Regions from separate parts of the Pseudomonas promysalinigenes genome, predicted to be linked through region 1. Evidence: riboswitches for the same ligand, from Rfam matches in the RefSeq annotation. Region 1 holds a riboswitch; the other holds the start of a gene.
What was found. A riboswitch is a leader RNA that binds a small molecule or an ion and turns the genes downstream of it on or off. The one in region 1 is predicted to bind thiamine pyrophosphate.

Region 1 (9,470 bases):
ACTGGCGGCGGTTGTGTAGGCCGCTCAGGTGGTCGGTCGCAGCCGCGTGGCTGCTGCGCCGGTGCTCGGCCTCGAGCCGGCCGATCAACTGCTGGTTGACCTGCTGAGCGTGCTCGAGGTCGCAAAACGCCTCTTGACGCTTGCGCAGTAGGCGCAAGGCCCAGGCCAAACCGGTGAGAATCACCAGTGTCATGCCTAGGTTGAACCATAACTGGCGTGTGTAAGCTTTTGCCCAAGGGGCCAGCATTTGGTCATACCGCTGGCTGACCACTACGCTGAAAGCGTGCTCAGGCACGCTGCGATACAGGCTCTGATAGGGAACGCCGTCAACGAACTGTGTCATTTGCCGAGAGCGCTGGCCGGTATCCGCCATGCCCGGTGCGAAGCTGTCGCCTGCCACCGGCATTGCGTGGGTATCGATGCGCAGGCGTTCCTGGCCATTGCTCTGGAGCAGCCGTACCAAGCGGCTCTCGCCCAGATCGATAGGCTGCAACAATGCTCCTAGGTAACTCAGGTCGAGCTGCATAACAACAAGCGTGTTTGGCTCATCACCATTGAGGCCCGGCAGCGGCAGCATGAAGAACTGATGCCAGTCGAGCGGGGCTGGCAGGGGGGGCGGGAGCAGGAAGGGCGTGAATCCGAATTGCCTGGCGTGCAGGTTCAGTTGATCCAGCCACCTGGGCGGTAGGAGGGCTGGTTGGCCCTCGACGCTAGCGACTAGTAACTGGCCCTGGCGGTTATAGAGCCCTATGCCCTTGAAGAGCGGGTCGTCGGTGAACAGCCTGGGCAGGTTAGGGTTGCCGGCATTCAGGGATTTACCCTCGCTCAGGGTTATCTGGAGCATACGCTGGGTGCGGTCGACCAGTTGGCACAGGCTCTGTGCAACGACACTGGCAAGGTTCAGCTGCTGCGCTGCCTTGGCGGCCAGCACATCCCTGCGCGCAGCGGCCTTCTGAGTGAAGTACAGCCCCCACAGGAAGATCAGGGTTGCTGCGCAGAGCGTCAGGATCAACAAGCGTAGAACGCCTGTAGAAGAGTGAGAGCGACGGATCACTGCTGGTAGTCCTGACCCTGGGTGATCAGATGAAAATACGACAAGCAGATGACAGCCTGATGACTAGTGGCTAAATGCCTTACCTGTTTGCCTCGATGCGCGGCAAAGTAAAGGCCCAGGCCACGTGCACCAGGCCAATGATGACAAGCGGAGTCTGGCGCTGTATATCTGTCGCCTACCAAGGGGAGCCCTGCAACGGGCTGAGAAACCGCTGGCATAGCAGCGCGGTGACCCTTCGAACCTGATCCGGATCATGCCGGCGAAGGGATGGGACTGCCGACCTGCCTTTTAGCCGGCCTCACTGCGAGGCCACACCATGCCAAGCCACAAAGGTCTCGCTGTCATTCCCAAGGGGGAGAGCAGCATGGCTGAACGCTTCAGCGATACTTTGCAACGTCAGAACCAATCGACCTGGTCAGCGGCGATTGAACACCGATTCGTCACCGAGCTTTGCACGGCCAGCGTGCCGGATCAGGTCATGATCCGTTACCTGATCCAGGATCACCGCTTTCTCGACAGCTTCGTGACCCTGCTTGGCGCTGCCATCGCCAGCGCGGACACTTATGAAGCTCGTCTGCGCTTTGGCCGCTTCGCGGGCATGATCTGCAGCGATGAAAACACCTACTTCCTACGCGCCTTCCAGGCGTTGGGCGTCAGTGAGGCGCAACGTATGCAACCTGCCGATACCGCGCCCACCGCAGGTTTCAAGGCGATCATGCGCGAGGCTGCTGATACTCGCTCTTATGCAGCTGCTCTGGCGGTGCTCAATGTGGCGGAGGGCCTTTACCTGGACTGGGCGCTCAAGGCACCCAAGCCACTGCCTGACAACTTCGTCTACGCCGAGTGGATCACACTGCATGACAACCCAGCGTTCTGTGACTTCGTAGGGTTTCTCAAAGCCGAACTGGACCGGGTAGGGCCAAAAGAGGCGGCGGTGGCCAGCGATTTCTTCGCACGGACGGTGGCGTTGGAACTGTCTTTCTTCGATGCCGTTTACCACGAGCAGGCCTGAGCATGGATATTTTCGAACGTTTGAAGTCCGCTGGCAGCACGCAGTGGAATAGTTATGTCGATCACGATTTCGTCCGGCAGATGGGCGAGGGCACTTTGCCCGAAGAGGCCTTTCGGACTTATCTGATCCAGGATTATCTGTTTCTCATTCAATTCGCCCGTGCCTGGGCACTGGCGGCTTACAAAAGCCGCCTGCCCGCGGACATTCGTGCGGCCCAGTCCGGCCTTGCAGCAATACTTGACGAGACCGAACTGCACCTTAGGTTGTGCGCGCGGTGGGGCTTGTCGCAAGCCGACATCCAGGCAGCACCGGAGCATCAGGCGACTGTGGCATACACCCGCTACGTTCTGGATTGCGGCGCAGCAGGTGATTTGCTCGAACTGCATGTGGCGCTGGCACCCTGTGTAATCGGTTACGCCGAAATCGGCCGCACACTCGCGCAGCGTATTGGCGACTTGAGCCAGCACCCGTACCGAGAATGGATCAGCGAGTATGCCGGCGAGGCTTACCAAGGCGTGGCAGCGGCGGCGCGCAAGCACTTGGATGAGCTGGCAGCGCGAAGCATGACTGAACAGCGGTTCATCGAGCTGGCGCAGATTTTCGGTCAGGCATCGCGGCTAGAGGCAGACTTCTGGCAGATGGGGCTCGATGCACAACCTTGACCCGAGCAGCGGTCATCCCCGTCAGTGCGCATGTAGACGTAAAGCGCCCCGCACCATACCTACGCATATAAGGGCGCCAGCCCTTTCCTAGTGCCCAGCGCATTGTCCGACTCGACTGGCAGCAGCCACGCTGCTGCTAGTTGTTAGATTCCGGTCGCAGTTACCTGAATTGCCCTTCCAATCTCACTTGAGCTACTGACTGATGGTGCGCAGCTAGGAAAGTGCGCGGCTCAAGGTCCATCTCGGCGCGCTGCTTGACTCTGGACCTTCCCAAAGGCACCCCGAAGCCCTGCCCACTCGGCGCCAGGAGTCATCGCTGATTGGCAGCGATTTCATGAAGCGGCCGAGCATAACCAGCCCTCTCGACCCTTGTGCCGACTTAAGCGTGCATACAGCACCGTACTGCTTGGCTTGCCTGCACTTACATGTGATAAGCCGTGATTATTCCATCTGAGAAAGATCTTGAAATCCGTTCTTGAAAGAGCAAAAATCACATGTAAATACATGGTACGTACCATGCTACGAAATAGTAGGAGCAACCATGGCCCGGGGTGGTATCAACAAAGCAGTAGTGCAGCAGGCTCGGCAAGTCCTGATCGCCCGGGGCGAATACCCCAGCATCGATGCAGTACGTATCGAACTGGGTAATACCGGCTCAAAGACCACCATCCACCGCTACTTGAAGGAGTTGGAGGCCTCCAAACCTGCCGGCCTGCAGGGCCAGGCGGCGCTTAGTGATGCGCTCACCAAGCTGGTTTCGCAACTGGCTGCTCAGGTGGAGGAAGAGGGTAACGCCCGTATCGACCAGGCCGAGGCTGCGTTTCTTGAGCAGCGGGAGCAGCTGGAGAATCTGTTACAACAGACGCAGCAAGCGTTGGCAGCTGCTGTGCAGCAACAGCAGGTGCAAGCCTCCGCCCTGGCGGCAGAGTCCGAACGTCTGATAACCGTCCAGAACTCCCTGCAGGCCGAGCAATTGCGCAACGCCAGCCTCAACCAGTCGTTAGGTGAGCTGCAGGTGCGTCTGGCAGACAAGGATGAACAAATCCGCTCGTTGGAGGACAAGCACCGCCATGCGCGCGAGGCACTAGAGCACTACCGCAACGCCAGTCGTGAACAGCGTGAGCAAGACCAGCGCAGACAAGAGGCGCAGGTTCAACAACTGCAGGTGGAACTGCGTCAATTGCAGCAGGGCATGATCGTCAAACAGGACGAACTGACTCGTTTGCATCGCGACAACGAACGTATGCTCGGTGAGCATCGCCAGGCGGCCAGTGAATGCAAGGTCAAAGACGAGCTACTTGAACAACGCGATGCGCAGATCCAGGGGCTGCGAACGATCTTGGCCCAGGCTCAAGGCGCCAGCGATGAGATGCGCCGTCAATTACAGGCGCAGGCACAGAGCCTAGAAAACAGTCGTGCTATTTCCATCGAGCAGGCCAGGCAACTGCAACTGCTCAAGGATGAACTGCAAAAACGCGATGCAGTCGGCGACGCCAGCACCGCTCAACCGCCCTCTGCATCCTGAGTGCTTAGTAACAGGCCCATCGCGCAGCGCCTGGGCAAACCCTGAGCGCGCTCAGTTGCAAGAATAGCTTGCAACCTGGCCCCAAGGCGTTGCTCTTCGAGTACCTCGAAACCGTATTTTGCATAAAAAGGCCCATTCCAAGGCACATGGGCAAATGTGGTCAGGGTCACCATGGGCAGATCACTCAGGCGTGCTAGGGCACGCACCTTGTCCAGTAAGCACCTGCCGATTCCTTTGCCCTGCGACTGCAGCCTCACCGATAGCTCGTGGATATGCAGCGCCTGCTCCTCAATGGTCAAGCACACGAAACCCACGGCCTGGCCTTGATCATTTTCGGCCAGCCAACTGCCACTGGCCGCGATGAAGGCTGTGTGCGCATCCCTATCAAGCCCCTCGGCCCCTGCCAACCACGCCAGCTCCGGAAACTGCCGAAAAGCTTGGGCCGCAGAGTGTTCAATCTCGATCAATCGACTGATATCAGAAGGCAGGGTGGGGCGGATGTGCATGCTGATGATCCTTTGATGGGCTGGCGGGCCAAAGTGATGGTAGCGCGAAGCTTGCACTTAAATCGTTATAACGTAACACTTTGGCTTTTCGGTTAAGCGAGAGTGCCTAGATGACAGAAGATGAACTGCTCAGCCAAGCGCCTGCAGCCTACATGAACGAAGTCCAACAGCAATTTTTCCGTAGACTTCTGCTGGATCAACGCGCTGATCTGCAAGCTCGGATCGAGGAAGAATTTCAGGCCTTGCGCGAACAAGAGGTGCTTAGCGACCCGGCTGATATCGGCAGTGCAGAGGAGGAACGACAGTGGAGGCTGCGTTCCCTGGAGCGGGAGAAGAAGCTCCTCGACAAGATTGACCAGGCACTGGAGCGCCTGGCCCGTGGTGAGTACGGCTGGTGCGAGGAAACCGGGGAGCCAATCGGCCTGCGACGGCTACTCCTGCGCCCAACCGCAACCCTATGCATTGAGGCCAAGGAGCGTCAGGAGCAGAAAGAGCGGCACCTGCGCGATGAGCGCTAGTCAGCCGCCATTACTTGAGGCTGCAACTGCCAGCGCACCGAGCTCACGCCTTTTTCAAGGCTAACCCGGCTGACTAGCCGTTCCAGTTGCGCCGGGGCTTGCGGGTTGCCGAGCAGTTCTGCGCGCACTTCCAGGCGAGCAGGGTTAGTCAGATCCTCGCTGTGCAATGACTGCAGGCGCAATTGCGGGTCGCCGAGGCTATGCAGCATCAGGCTGCGTACCTGTATCTCATCCTCGGCGCGGCAAATGATGCGCACTTCATAATGCTGTTCCACTTCGCTAGCCGGTAGCACTTCCTGGCGGTCAAGCCGTTGGGCGATGTCGCGCAGCAGGATGTTGGCACACAGCACCATCAGGCTGCCCAACACTGCCTCCAGCAGCAGGCCCAGGCTACACAACACGCCGACAGCTGCGGTGCACCAGAGCGTAGCGGCGGTGTTCAGGCCACGCACATTGAAGCCATCGCGCATGATCACGCCACCACCTAAGAAACCGATACCCGACACAACATAGGCGGCCACTCGCGACGCGTCTGCCGGGGCCATGCCCGGCACCGCCTGGGTCATCAGCACGAACAGGCAGGCGCCCGTGCTGACCAGGGCATTGGTACGCAGCCCGGTCAGGCGTTGGCGCAGTTGGCGTTCGGCACCGATCAGAGCGCCCAGCAGCAGGGCGACGCCAACACGCAGAAGAAAGACTTTCCAATCCATAGCAAACCTCTTTCACGGGCGTACGCCCGCACGGTTAAAAAAACCAGAAATAAGCGCAGGACCACGAAAGAGAAGGGGAAGTAATGCCTAATAGGCTCAGAGGTTCCACTGTCTGACTTTTGGCGAGACAGTGGCAGGAAACTGCCGGACTAGCTCGCCTTGTGGGCCTGTCGCAAGCGACTGGGACTACTGTCCAAAGCAGGGCTCCTGTTCGGGGGGGCGAAATTGCGTTGCGGACCTTACGCCGCCAAGCTCCGAGGGTCAAGGGTTGAAACATGACAAGGGCTTCATCAGGAAATCCCCTACAACCTGCGCCACCGGCATGGCAAAAAACCGGGGCACTGGTTACCCTTGCGCCATTCTCCGCCATTGCCCGGATCGTTACATGCTGTTCAATCTCGCTGTGCTGCTCAGCACCTTGGTGGCCATGGAAGGTGTCGGTACGCTGGCCCACAAGTACGTCATGCATGGCTGGGGCTGGTGGCTGCACCGCTCGCACCATGAGCCGCAGTTGGGCATGCTGGAAACCAACGACCTGTACCTACTTGCGCTGGCGCTGATCGCCGCCGCGCTCATCGCCTTGGGCAAAGCTGGCCATGCTCCGCTGCAATGGGTGGGCGCAGGGGTGGCAGGGTATGGGGTACTGTACGTACTTGCCCACGACGGTCTCTTCCACCGGCATTGGCCGCGCGCGCCACGCCCGGTCAACCGTTACTTCAAACGTCTGCACCGCGCTCATCAACTGCACCATGCCGTGAAGGGGCGCACCGGCTGTGTGTCCTTCGGCTTCTTCTATGCGCCACCGCTGAAGGTGCTCAAGCGCCAGTTGCAGGCGCGCTGGCCACGCGGCCGCGGCTGACCCACCAGCCGAACCCTGCGGCGGTGAAGAACATGATCAGGCTGTACAGGGCCGCTGGAACTGCCATCGTCGCGTTATTGAGCAGCGATGGGCTGAGCGCGAGGGCGATGGCCAGCGTGCCGTTGTGGATGCCGATTTCCATGCCGATAGCGATGGCCTGGCGCTTGGGAATATTGAGCAAGCGAGGTACGCAGTAGCCAACAGCAAGGCTGATCAAGTTGAACAACAGGGCCGCCAAACCCACCACCGGGGCATATTCCACTACGGTCTGCCAGTCCTTGGCCAAGGCCAGAACGATGGTGAAGGCCAGAAACAGCGCTGCCACAAGCTTCATGGGCTTTTCCATCCGCGCAGCGAAGCGCGGTGCCCAGTGACGGATCAGCATGCCCAGCGCCACCGGCAGTAGCACGATAGCGAATACCTGCAGCACCTTGGCGAACTGCAGTGGGATGGCTTGGTCCGACGCCATGAAATAGCTCAACGACAGGTTGACCAGCAGCGGCATGCTCAGGATAGCGATCAACGAGTTCACCGCCGTCAGGGTGATATTCAGCGCCACATCGCCGTGGGCCAGGTGGCTGAACAGATTGGCGGTGGTGCCCCCTGGTGACGCTGCAAGCAACATCAGGCCGACCGCCAGCGCCGCTTCAAGGCCAAACCCATTCGCAATGAGGAAGCACACCAATGGCAGTAGGAGGATTTGGCAAAACAGGCCGATCATCACCGGCTTTGGGTATTTCAGCACGCGAGCGAAATCGGCCATGGTCAAAGACAATCCTAGGCCGAGCATGATGATGCCAAGCGCCAAAGGGAGAAATGCGGTCAGCAACGGGGATGCGGTCATGGGCGGGCACTCGGGTGAGGGATGCAAGCAGTCTAGGTGGGCTCTAGGCGTTGTATGATTGCACTGAGCCAGCACTTGTTTACCAGTTGTTACCGAACACTCGCTAAACTGCGGCACAGAGCGTCGCCATATCGCGTTGCGATAGGGCTCTTGGCGCAGTAGCATTCGCTTTTTTGCCGAGGATTCGCCTGTAATGCCTTTCCAACAAGGTCTGCTTGCTACGCCCGTGCCGGTGCACGCTCGTCACCTGTTCTTCGCCCTGCAGTCGCTCGAGGCGTTGCCCGCGGTACTGGATACCCTGTTGCCACACGTAGACGGCCGTAGCCTGATCCTTGGTATCGGCGCACCCTTGGTCAAAGCCCTAGGCCGCGACATCCCAGGCTTGCGTGCGTTCCCACAGCTTGACGCCGCCGTGGAAAACCCAAGTACTCAGCACGCGCTTTGGTTGTGGCTACGCAGCGATGAACGCGGTGATCTGGTTTTGCAAGCCCAGGCACTTGAACAGATGCTGGCACCCGCGTTGCGCCTGGCCGATAGCGTCGATGGTTTCCTGCATCGCGGTGGCCTTGACCTGACCGGTTACGAAGATGGCACTGAAAACCCCTCCGACGACGATGCTGTGCACGCCGCCATTCTGGCTGGCGGTCAGCCGGGTATGGACGGTTCGAGCTTTGCCGCCTTCCAGCTCTGGAAACATGACCTGTCGTATTTCAAGGCGCTGCCTCAAGCCGATCAGGACAATATCATCGGCCGCCGCCTGAGCGACAACGAAGAGCTTGATGACGCCCCAGCGTCTGCCCATGTCAAGCGTACGGCGCAGGAAAGCTATGCGCCAGAAGCTTTCATGGTCCGCCGCTCGGTATCTTGGGCCGATAATCGCGGTGCTGGCTTGGCATTCGTCGCCCTCGGCCGCAGCTTTGAGGCTTTCGAAGCCCAGTTGCGGCGTATGAGCGGCCTTGAAGATGGCGTCACTGATGCTTTATACCGTTTTAGCCGGCCATTGACCGGCGGCTACTACTGGTGCCCCCCCATGGGCGAGGGCGGCCTGGACTTGCGGGCGCTGTTGCAGGCTTAGTCATTTTACATCCGGATACAGAATCGCCGATCAGTTCAGGCCTCAACGGCTAGCCTTGAAAGTTTCCCTCCGGGGCGGGAGCTTTCCTATGCTTAAACGTCGCGATGTCCTACGCGCTGGCGCGACTCTATCCGTAGCAGCCGCCACGCCCTGGTTGTATGCAGGCAGCACGGGCGGCTTGCTGACCCGCATTATTCCAGCCACGGGCGAGGCTCTGCCAATCATCGGTGCCGGCACTTCCGGCAGCTTCGAGGTAGCAGCCAACTCCCCGGAGTACCAGCAACTCAAGCAGGTTCTCCAAGCCTTCTTCCAGGGGGGTGGCAAAGTCATCGATACCTCGCCCAATTATGGTGGTGCTGACAGCATTCTGGGCCAGTTGCTGGAAGAGGGCGGCTGGCATCAGCAATGTTTCATCGCCACAAAAATCGCTGCCGACAACCCCGCCGATGCCCAGGCGCAATGGTTGGGAACACTCAAGAGCCTGCGCACGGACAACGTCGATCTGTTGCAAGTCCACAATCTGCGCGACTGGCAGACGCAGTTGCCCTATGCCCGGGAGCTACAGCAGCAGGGCAAAACGCGTTACGTCGGCGTCACCCATTATTTGAATAGCGGCCACGAGTCCTTGGCGCGAATTGTGCGCAGCCAGAGGCTTGATTTCATTCAGATCAATTACTCGGTCACTGCCCCCCAAGCTGCGCACGA
Region 2 (9,470 bases), 2.0 Mb from region 1:
CCACTACGCTATGAAAAAAGGCCAGCATGCGAAACTGACAGAAATACTAGTCAGGAGGGTTGGCCTGGGCGATACCTTTCAAGGCGTCGAGGGCCTGCGCTCGAAGTTTTTCGCCGCCGCCGCCGCCAGGTCCGGTGGTAGGAAGTCCTTGTCCGGGTTGTAGTCCGGTTTCAGGTACTGCCTGAGGTCCTGCAGATCCTGCGGGCTCAGCGTGCCGGCTGCCTGTTTCAGGCTCAGGTTATCCAGAATGTAGTCATAGCGGCTGTTGTTGTAGTCACGCACCGATGTGTACAGCTGGCGCTGTGCGTCGAGGACGTCGACGATGTTGCGTGTGCCAACCTGGTAGCCGATCTCGGTGGCCTCCAGCGCGCTCTGGTTGGAGATGATCGACTGCTTGCGGGCCTGCACCTGTTCCACGTCGGTATTCACCGCGCGATGCAGGTTGCGGGTGTTCTCGACTACCTGGCGGCGCAGACTTTCGCGCTGCTGCTCGCTCTGGGTCAGGCGGGCGTAGGCCTCACGGACCTGCGAGCTGGTCAAGCCACCGCTATAGATCGGGATGTTCAGCTGCAGGCCGACGCTGGTCTGCTCCACATCGCCGCTGTAGCGCTGGCCGAACGGTGATGGGTTGTTGAAGCCCAGGTTATCGTTGTCGCCTTTCTGGTATTTGGCCACGGCATCGAGGGTCGGCGCATGGCCGGCCTTGCGCTGGCGCAGGGTTTGCTCGGCGGCGGCCACGGCGTAGTTGGTGGCCAGCAGATTGAGGTTCTGGCGGCCAGCGGTTTCCACCCAGGCTTTGGCGTCGTTAGGGGTCGGCACCCTGACCGGTAGCGTGTGCACCACGCCCTGGATCGAGCTGTATTCGCGGTTGGTCAGCGTGACCAACGCCTCGAAGGCATCCTGTACCTGGCGCTCGGCGATGATCCGGTTGGCGCGGGCGGTGTCGTAGCTGGCCTGGGACTGCAACACGTCGGTCTTGTCGGAAAGGCCGACATCGAAGCGTTCGTTGGATTGGTCCAGCTGGCGCTTGAGGGCTGCTTCCTCGGCCTTGGTCGCAGCAAGATTGTCCTGGGCACGCAATACGGAGAAGTAGTTTTGTGCCGTTTGCAGAATCAGGTTCTGTTCGGTGGCCGACAATTGCAGCGCCGCCTGTTCATCGACCGCTTCAGCAGCCTGAAGCTGGAACCAGCGATCGGCGCGGAAGATCGGTTGCGCCAGGGTAGCGCTCCACGTGTTGCCGCTGCGGTTGGCCGTAGCCGAAGGCTGGTCGATTTTGGTGCGGGTGTTGAGCATCTCGGCGCCGGCCGAAAGGTTGGGCAGCAGGCCAGCCCTGGCCTGCGGTACGACTTCTTTCTGCGCGCCGTAATCGGCACGTGCGGCAGCAAGATCGGCGTTGTTGTCGACAGCTTCCTGGTAAACACTCACCAGGTCGGTCTTTACCGTCGTGGGCATGTCAGCTGCCCAGACCCCTGTATTGGACGCACAAGACACGGCTATTGCCAGTGAAAGTTTGCGCAGCATAGAGGCAATCCTTGTACGAAAAATTTAATTACTGAACTGTTGAGTATCGAACGATGGGCCAGTGTAGTGCCATGCGCATCTGCCAACAATCACAGGCTCTGCCTTTCATCCCCCTGGCCATTTACCCGCTTGGCTTTACCGGCCACACCAGTCTAGACTGCGCAGGTTCTTGTCGGGGTGCCTTGAAGCAAAGGCTGAGATCGCAGAGGTGCGGATCCCGTTGAACCTGATCAGGTTAGCGCCTGCGTAGGGAACAAGATTGCTCGCCTTCCCGGGGAGCCTCTTGTGCCAGGTCCGGGAATGTCGCAGCTGCATGCAGCTTCAGGCACCCCCATATCTGGCACTGCACTAATCAAGAGTGCGTCCATGCCGTTCAGGTTCACCCCGACATTCCACTGCTAGGAAGCCGTCTGGAGAGCCTGTGATGAGCCAACAAGAAAAAACGATCAACCTCAGCGAGTCGGCGCAAGTCGATCAGCAATCCGTGCAACCCTTCCCACGTTCGCGCAAGGTTTATGTCGAAGGCTCGCGCCCGGACATCCGCGTACCCATGCGTGAAATCAGCCTGGACGACACACCGACCGACTTCGGCGGCGAAACCAATGCCCCCGTGCTGGTCTATGACACCTCCGGCCCCTATACCGATCCCAACATCATCATCGACGTGCGCAAGGGCCTGGCCGACGTGCGTTCAGCCTGGATCGAGGCCCGTGGCGACACCGAGCGACTGGATGGCCTGAGCTCCGAATTCGGGCAGCAGCGGCTGAACGATGCGCAATTGGCCAAGCTGCGCTTCGCCCATGTGCGCAACCCGCGCCGGGCCAAGACCGGCGCCAATGTTTCACAGATGCACTACGCTCGCCAGGGCATTATCACCGCCGAGATGGAGTACGTGGCCATCCGCGAGAACATGAAGCTGCAAGAGGCGCGCGCCGCCGGTCTGCTCAACGAGCAGCACGCAGGCCACAGCTTCGGGGCCAACATTCCCAAAGAGATCACCCCGGAGTTCGTCCGCCAGGAAGTCGCCCGCGGCCGTGCGATTATCCCGGCCAACATCAACCACCCGGAGCTGGAGCCGATGATCATTGGCCGCAACTTCCTGGTGAAGATCAATGGCAACATCGGCAACAGCGCCCTGGGTTCCTCGATCGAAGAAGAAGTGGCCAAGCTGACCTGGGGCATTCGCTGGGGCTCGGACACCGTCATGGACTTGTCCACCGGCAAGCACATTCACGAAACCCGTGAGTGGATCATCCGCAATTCGCCGGTACCGATCGGCACCGTGCCAATCTACCAAGCACTGGAAAAGGTCAACGGCGTGGCCGAGGACCTGACCTGGGAGCTGTTCCGCGACACGTTGATCGAACAGGCCGAGCAGGGGGTCGATTACTTCACCATCCACGCCGGGGTGCTGCTGCGCTATGTGCCTCTGACCGCCAAGCGCGTCACCGGCATCGTCAGCCGCGGCGGCTCGATCATGGCCAAGTGGTGCCTGGCCCATCACAAGGAAAACTTCCTGTACACGCACTTCGATGAGATCTGCGAAATCATGAAGGCCTACGACGTCAGCTTCTCCCTTGGCGACGGCCTGCGCCCGGGTTCGATCGCTGACGCCAACGATGCGGCCCAGTTCGGTGAGCTGGAAACCCTGGGCGAGCTGACCAAGATCGCCTGGAAACACGATGTGCAATGCATGATCGAAGGCCCTGGCCATGTGCCAATGCAACTGATCAAGGAAAACATGGACAAGCAGCTCGAATGCTGCGACGAGGCGCCGTTCTACACCCTTGGCCCACTGACCACCGACATCGCACCCGGTTATGACCACATCACCTCGGGTATTGGTGCGGCCATGATCGGCTGGTTTGGCTGTGCCATGCTCTGCTATGTCACCCCCAAAGAGCACCTGGGCCTGCCGAACAAGGATGATGTGAAAACCGGCATCATCACTTACAAGATCGCCGCCCACGCCGCGGATCTCGCCAAAGGCCACCCTGGTGCGCAGATCCGCGACAACGCTTTGTCCAAGGCGCGTTTCGAGTTCCGCTGGGAAGACCAGTTCAACCTCGGCCTGGACCCAGACACCGCGCGAGCTTTCCACGACGAAACCCTGCCAAAGGAATCGGCCAAGGTCGCCCACTTCTGCTCGATGTGCGGGCCTAAGTTCTGTTCGATGAAAATCACCCAGGAAGTGCGTGAATACGCCGCCAAGATCGAAACCGTCGATGTGACGGTCGAGCAAGGCATGCGTGAGCAGGCCGAGCGGTTCCGCCAGGAAGGCAGCCAGCTTTATCACAAGGTGTAACTGGCTTTATAGCTGCCTCGAACCGGCCGGCTCTTCGTGGGTGACCCCGCGAACAGGCCTGCCGGCTCAGCAAATACCTCAACACTTTCGGCGATCACAACAATGACCACCCCAAGCCAATTTTCCCCCGACCACCCGGTCCCCACCCACCAACGCATCTTCGGTGCCCGTGACCTTTTCTCGCTATGGTTCTCCCTGGGCATCGGCCTGATGGTGCTACAGGTCGGCGCCATGCTGGCGCCTGGGCTGGGCCTTGCCGGCGCGGTGCTGGCCATTGCCTTGGGCACCGGTGTCGGTGTGCTGCTGCTGGGGGCTGCCGGTGTCATCGGCAGCGACACCGGCCTGTCGGCCATGGGTACCCTGAAACTGAGCCTGGGCCGCCACGGCGCACGCCTTCCGGCTCTGCTCAACCTGCTGCAATTGGTGGGTTGGGGAGCCTTCGAGATCATCGTCATGCGCGATGCCGCAAGCCTGCTGGGCGCGCGGGCATTCGGTGAAGACAGTGCCTGGAACAGCCCGATGCTCTGGACCCTGTGCTTCGGCGCCTTGGCCACCTTGTTGGCGGTCAGCGGGCCCTTGGCGTTCGTGCGCAAGGTGTTGCGCGCCTGGGGGATCTGGCTGTTGCTGGGGGCGTGCCTGTGGCTGACCTGGAACCTGTTCGCCAAGGCCGACCTTGGGCAATTGTGGAACCGCGCCGGGGACGGTTCGATGTCCCTGGCCGTGGGCTTCGACATCGCCATCGCCATGCCGCTTTCGTGGTTGCCGCTGATTGCTGACTACTCGCGCTTCGCGCGCAATGGCAAGCATGTGTTCGGTGGCACCGTGGTTGGCTATTTCATCGGCAACACCTGGCTGATGAGCCTGGGCGTGGCCTACACCCTGGCATTTGCCGCCAGTGGTGAGGTCAATGCGCTGCTGCTTGCCCTGGCAGGCGCGGGCATGGGTATACCGCTGCTGCTGATTTTGCTGGACGAGTCGGAAAAAGCCTTCGCCGACATTCACTCGGCGGCTGTTTCAACTGGTGTGTTGCTGCCGCTCAAGGTAGAGCACCTGGCGTTGGCTATCGGCGTGCTGTGCACCTTGATCGCCCTGCTGGCGCCATTGGCCCAGTACGAGAACTTCCTGCTGTTGATCGGCTCGGTGTTCGCACCGTTGTTCGGCGTCGTGCTGATGGACCACTACGTGATCCGTCGGCGGCGCCTGCCCGCCCAGGTCGAGGGGTTGCACTGGCAGGCGCTGGTGGCTTGGGTTGTGGGCGTGGTGGCCTATCACCTGATCGCCGCCAAGGCGCCAGAGCTGGGCGCTACCCTGCCAGCACTGTTGCTGGCAGGTAGCTTGCACGGGCTGCTGAGCTTCAGCCGCGGCCGGGAAATAGCTCGGGCTTGAGGATGCCGTTCAGGCGCGGATAGGGGATTTTCAGTTCGACGTGGCCCATGGAATAGGGCGCAATGGCATACACCTCGTACTTCACCACGACTGCGCCGTAGGTCAAGGCGATGTGTGGCGAGCGCTTGAATGGCCAGGTCTTGACGAACTCGGCATCCTTGTCCATGCCAACGCTGATCAGCCAGGCGCGGTGGGACTCCTCGACGGTCTTCCAGAAGGCTTGCTCCTGGCCTGGCACCAGCATGTCCTGCAGGGTCAGGACCTTATCCAGCTTGCGCGAGTAGTTGATGAAACCGCGCCCCGGCATACCGTGGGCGCCGCCACTGTCCAGGTAGCTGGACAGCTCGATGATCACCAGCCCGTCATGCTGCTCGCGTACCTTGGCTTGCAAGTAGCTGCTGTTGCGTTTGTCGGCACTGGCCAGGTATTGCTGCTCGTAGGCCTGCAGGGAGCTTGGCGCGGTGCCATGCTGATTGTCTTCGGTCAGTTGCAGCAGGCGTTTTTCGACAATGGCGTCGAGCTTGGGCTGGGCCGGGAAATGAACGGTGTCGATGTTCACCAGCGGGCAGTCGCTGGCGCTGCAGCCGGGCTTGACGTGCTCCCAGGCATCACGCTTGACCTCCAGCGGGGTCCGGTAGTTGGGCGCGAACAGGCTCTGGCAGGCGCCCAGAGCGAGTGCCAGCACGGCCACGGAAGTCAGTTTGACGAGTGTCATGATGATCCTTGCAGAACAGGGAAAAGTCGGACTATGACCGTCTGCGCGGCCTTCGGTTCGCCACTAAGCTAACAGAGTGAAGACGTACTGTCCCGAGTGTGCGAACGGTTGCCGGAAAGGGGTGAAACGCGCAAGCGTGCAGAGTAGGATGGCGCGATGCGGTATTCGAGGTAGATGGGGGTTGCAATGACAGATACGTTGAATTCGGTGCCCAAGGCGGTCGAGATCGTCAACCGGGCAAACTGTTTCAAGGGCTTTTACAAACTCGACAAAGTGCAGCTGCGCCACGAACTGTTCGCTGGCGGCATGGGCCGCGAGATCAGCCGTGAACTGTTCGTGCGCCACGACGCAGTGTGCGTACTGCCCTACGACCCGCTGCGCGACGAGGTGGTGTTGATCGAGCAGTTTCGCGTGGGCGCTCTGGAAAAAATCGATAACCCTTGGCTGATCGAAATGGTCGCCGGGCTGATCGACAAGGACGAGCAACCGGAAGAAGTCGCCCATCGCGAAGCCGAAGAAGAGGCGGGGCTGAGTTTCAGCGCCTTGTGGCCCATGACTCGCTACTTCCCCTCTCCTGGTGGTAGCGATGAGTACGTTCACCTGTTTCTGGGGCGTTGCAGCAGCGAAAGCGCCGGGGGCCTGCATGGGCTCGAAGAAGAGGGCGAGGACATTCGCGTGCGGGTCTGGTCGTTCGAAGATGCGCTACAGGCAGTGCGTGACGGGCGCATCTGCAACGCGGCGACCATCATCGGCCTGCAGTGGCTGGCGCTGAACAAAGATGAAGTTCGAGGTATGTGGAAGTGAACCTTTTGCGTGAGCGTTATCGGGTCGATCTGGCCGGGCTGCAGGCAGCCTGCGAGGCCAACTACGCCCGGCTCATGCGCCTGCTGCCCGATATGCGTACAACGCAGAGTTCCCGGCGCATTGGCATGACCCAGGGTGACCAGATGCTGGGTGTGCTAGTGCTCGATGTGCTGTTGGCTTGCCCATACACCACCACCGTGCGCGTGCGCCAGGAGCACAGCCTGCCATGGCTGCCGGTGCCGCAGCTGGAGGTGCAGGTGTATCACGATGCGCGCATGGCCGAGGTGATCAGCGCCGAGCATACCCGGCGCCTGCGCAGCATTTACCCGTACCCCAACAAGGCCATGCACCAGCCGGACGAAAAGGCGCAGCTCAATCTGTTTCTGGGTGAATGGCTCAGCCACTGCCTGGCCTGCGGCCATGAACTGGCAAGTGTGCGCTGAAATGTGATCCGCTTCGCCAGCGAGTGTTTGCTCGCCGCCAGCGCGGGCTCATAATCGGTGCAGTACCTGTTGGAGGAGACGGCCGTTGCCGCACCCAGACCCCTGCCCAGCACCCGTGCACGTGGTGCAACTGACCGACGCCCATTTGTTCGCCAGCCCGGCGGGCACCATGCTCGGTCTCAATACCCGTGAGAGCCTGCGCCATGTGGTTGCACAGGTCCGCAGGGAACAGCCGTGCGTCGACCTGTTGCTCTGTACGGGCGACCTGTCCCAGGACGGCAGTGTGGCGTCGTATGAAGCCTTTCGCCAATTGACCGGGGAAATCGCCGCGCCTACCCGGTGGCTTGCGGGAAACCACGACGAAGCCAGGCTCATGGCCGAAGTGGCGCCAGAGCTCGTGCAATCGGTCACCGATGTTGGCCGTTGGCGGGTAGTGATGCTGAACTCGGCGGTGCCAGGGGCCACCCACGGTTTGCTTGCCCAGGACCAGCTGTCGATCCTCGATGACGCGCTGGCCACGGCCGGCGAGCGCTATTGCCTGGTGTGCTGCCACCATCAGCCGGTAGATGTGGGTTGCGCCTGGATAGCCCCGATTGGGTTGCGCAATGCCGATCAACTGTTGCAGCGCCTGCGCAGCCACCCACAGGTAAAGGCCTTGCTCTGGGGGCATATCCATCAGCCGTGGGATGAACGGCGTGACGGCTTGCGCTTGCTGGCTACGCCGTCGACCTGCATCCAGTTTGCGGCGGGCAGTGAGGCTTTCAAGGTCAGCGAAGAGCAACCGGGGTATCGCTGGCTGCGCCTGCATGCCGATGGGCGCTTGGAAACCGGCGTGCAACGGGCCACTGACTTTACCGTGCAGCTGGATTTCGACAGCCCAGGCTATTGATACAGTGGGGGCGAGCAATCGCGCCGGCTGCCGGATGAAAGTGTTGCGAAATAGGCCATCCAGCGCCAAAACCCGGCGAACACGCTACACTGCGCGTCCCTGCGCCCGTATCAATGGGCGCGAAGCCGCAGATTTCGGGGGCAGCATGTCGGGTTCCATCCTCTATATCCATGGCTTCAACAGTTCGGCACAGTCCACCAAGGCGCGCCAGCTGGCGGCTGCCATGCAGCAGATGGGCCTGTCGCAGCAGCTGCGCATCCCGGACCTGCACCACCACCCGCGCCAGGCCATGATCCAGCTCGAAGCTGCCATCGCCGAACTCGGGGCGCCCCTGCTGGTAGGCAGTTCGCTCGGCGGCTACTATGCCACGCACCTGGCCGAGCGCCATGGGCTCAAGGCGCTGCTGGTCAATCCGGCGGTCACTCCCCACACCCGGTTTGACGGTTACCTGGGTACCCAGCGCAACCATTACACGGGCCAGGCCTGGGAGCTGACCCTGGACCATGTGCAGGCGTTGGCCGAGCTCGAAGTACCGGCTCCGACCGAGCCAGGCCGCTATCAGGTGTGGTTGCAGACCGCCGACGAAACCCTGGACTACCGCCATGCCCAGCAGTACTACCGGGCGTGCGCCCTGCGCATTCAGGCCGGTGGCGACCACAGTTACCAAGGCTTCGCTGAGCAGTTGCCCGGGCTGCTGGCGTTCGCTGGCATTGCCCGGCAGCAGTATGCGGCGCTCGATTTTTCTGTATTTTGATCTTTTTGCATTCACCAGACTGACGACGAGAACCCATGGCCAATCCCAGCGCTAGCGCTTATAACGCAGACGCCATCGAAGTCCTCTCCGGCCTCGACCCGGTGCGTAAACGCCCGGGTATGTATACCGATACCAGCCGGCCCAACCACCTGGCCCAGGAAGTCATCGACAACAGTGTCGACGAAGCCCTGGCCGGTCACGCCCGTTCGGTGCAGGTCATCCTGCACGCTGATCATTCCTTGGAGGTCAGCGACGACGGCCGTGGCATGCCGGTGGATATCCACCCTGAGGAGGGTGTGTCAGGGGTCGAACTGATCCTCACCAAGCTGCATGCTGGTGGCAAGTTCTCCAACAAGAACTACCAGTTCTCCGGCGGCCTGCATGGCGTGGGTATTTCGGTGGTCAATGCCCTTTCGACCCAAGTGCGCGTGCGTGTAAAACGCGACGGCAACGAATACCAGATGACCTTTGCCGACGGCTTTAAGGCCAGTGAGCTGGAAGTGGTCGGCACGGTCGGCAAGCGCAACACCGGTACCAGTGTGTATTTCAGCCCCGACCCGAAGTACTTCGATTCCGCGAAGTTCTCCATCAGCCGGCTCAAGCATGTACTCAAGGCCAAGGCCGTACTGTGCCCAGGCCTGCTGGTCAGCTTC

Region 2: it holds a riboswitch for thiamine pyrophosphate, as region 1 does, so the genes downstream of both, thiC (phosphomethylpyrimidine synthase ThiC) here and HU725_RS11320 (TenA family protein) in region 1, are expected to answer to the same signal.

Annotation. Positions count from the first base shown of each region.
Region 1 covers NZ_CP077094.1:2,494,765-2,504,234, reverse strand. The annotation lists gene HU725_RS11325 (putative bifunctional diguanylate cyclase/phosphodiesterase) at 1-1,054, opposite strand, end outside; TPP riboswitch at 1,226-1,339, shown strand; gene HU725_RS11320 (TenA family protein) at 1,419-2,066, shown strand; gene tenA (thiaminase II) at 2,063-2,728, shown strand; gene HU725_RS11310 (DNA-binding protein) at 3,270-4,253, shown strand; gene HU725_RS11305 (GNAT family N-acetyltransferase) at 4,232-4,759, opposite strand; gene dksA (RNA polymerase-binding protein DksA) at 4,870-5,277, shown strand; gene HU725_RS11295 (MgtC/SapB family protein) at 5,274-5,987, opposite strand; gene HU725_RS11290 (sterol desaturase family protein) at 6,373-6,846, shown strand; gene HU725_RS11285 (bile acid:sodium symporter family protein) at 6,803-7,690, opposite strand; gene HU725_RS11280 (Dyp-type peroxidase) at 7,884-8,765, shown strand; gene HU725_RS11275 (aldo/keto reductase) at 8,854-9,470, shown strand, end outside.
Region 2 covers NZ_CP077094.1:4,531,205-4,540,674, reverse strand. The annotation lists gene HU725_RS20630 (TolC family outer membrane protein) at 79-1,521, opposite strand; TPP riboswitch at 1,685-1,791, shown strand; gene thiC (phosphomethylpyrimidine synthase ThiC) at 1,946-3,826, shown strand; gene cytX (putative hydroxymethylpyrimidine transporter CytX) at 3,929-5,212, shown strand; gene HU725_RS20615 (RsiV family protein) at 5,181-5,927, opposite strand; gene HU725_RS20610 (NUDIX domain-containing protein) at 6,114-6,731, shown strand; gene HU725_RS20605 (DUF1249 domain-containing protein) at 6,722-7,174, shown strand; gene cpdA (3',5'-cyclic-AMP phosphodiesterase) at 7,260-8,063, shown strand; gene HU725_RS20595 (YqiA/YcfP family alpha/beta fold hydrolase) at 8,209-8,817, shown strand; gene parE (DNA topoisomerase IV subunit B) at 8,853-9,470, shown strand, end outside.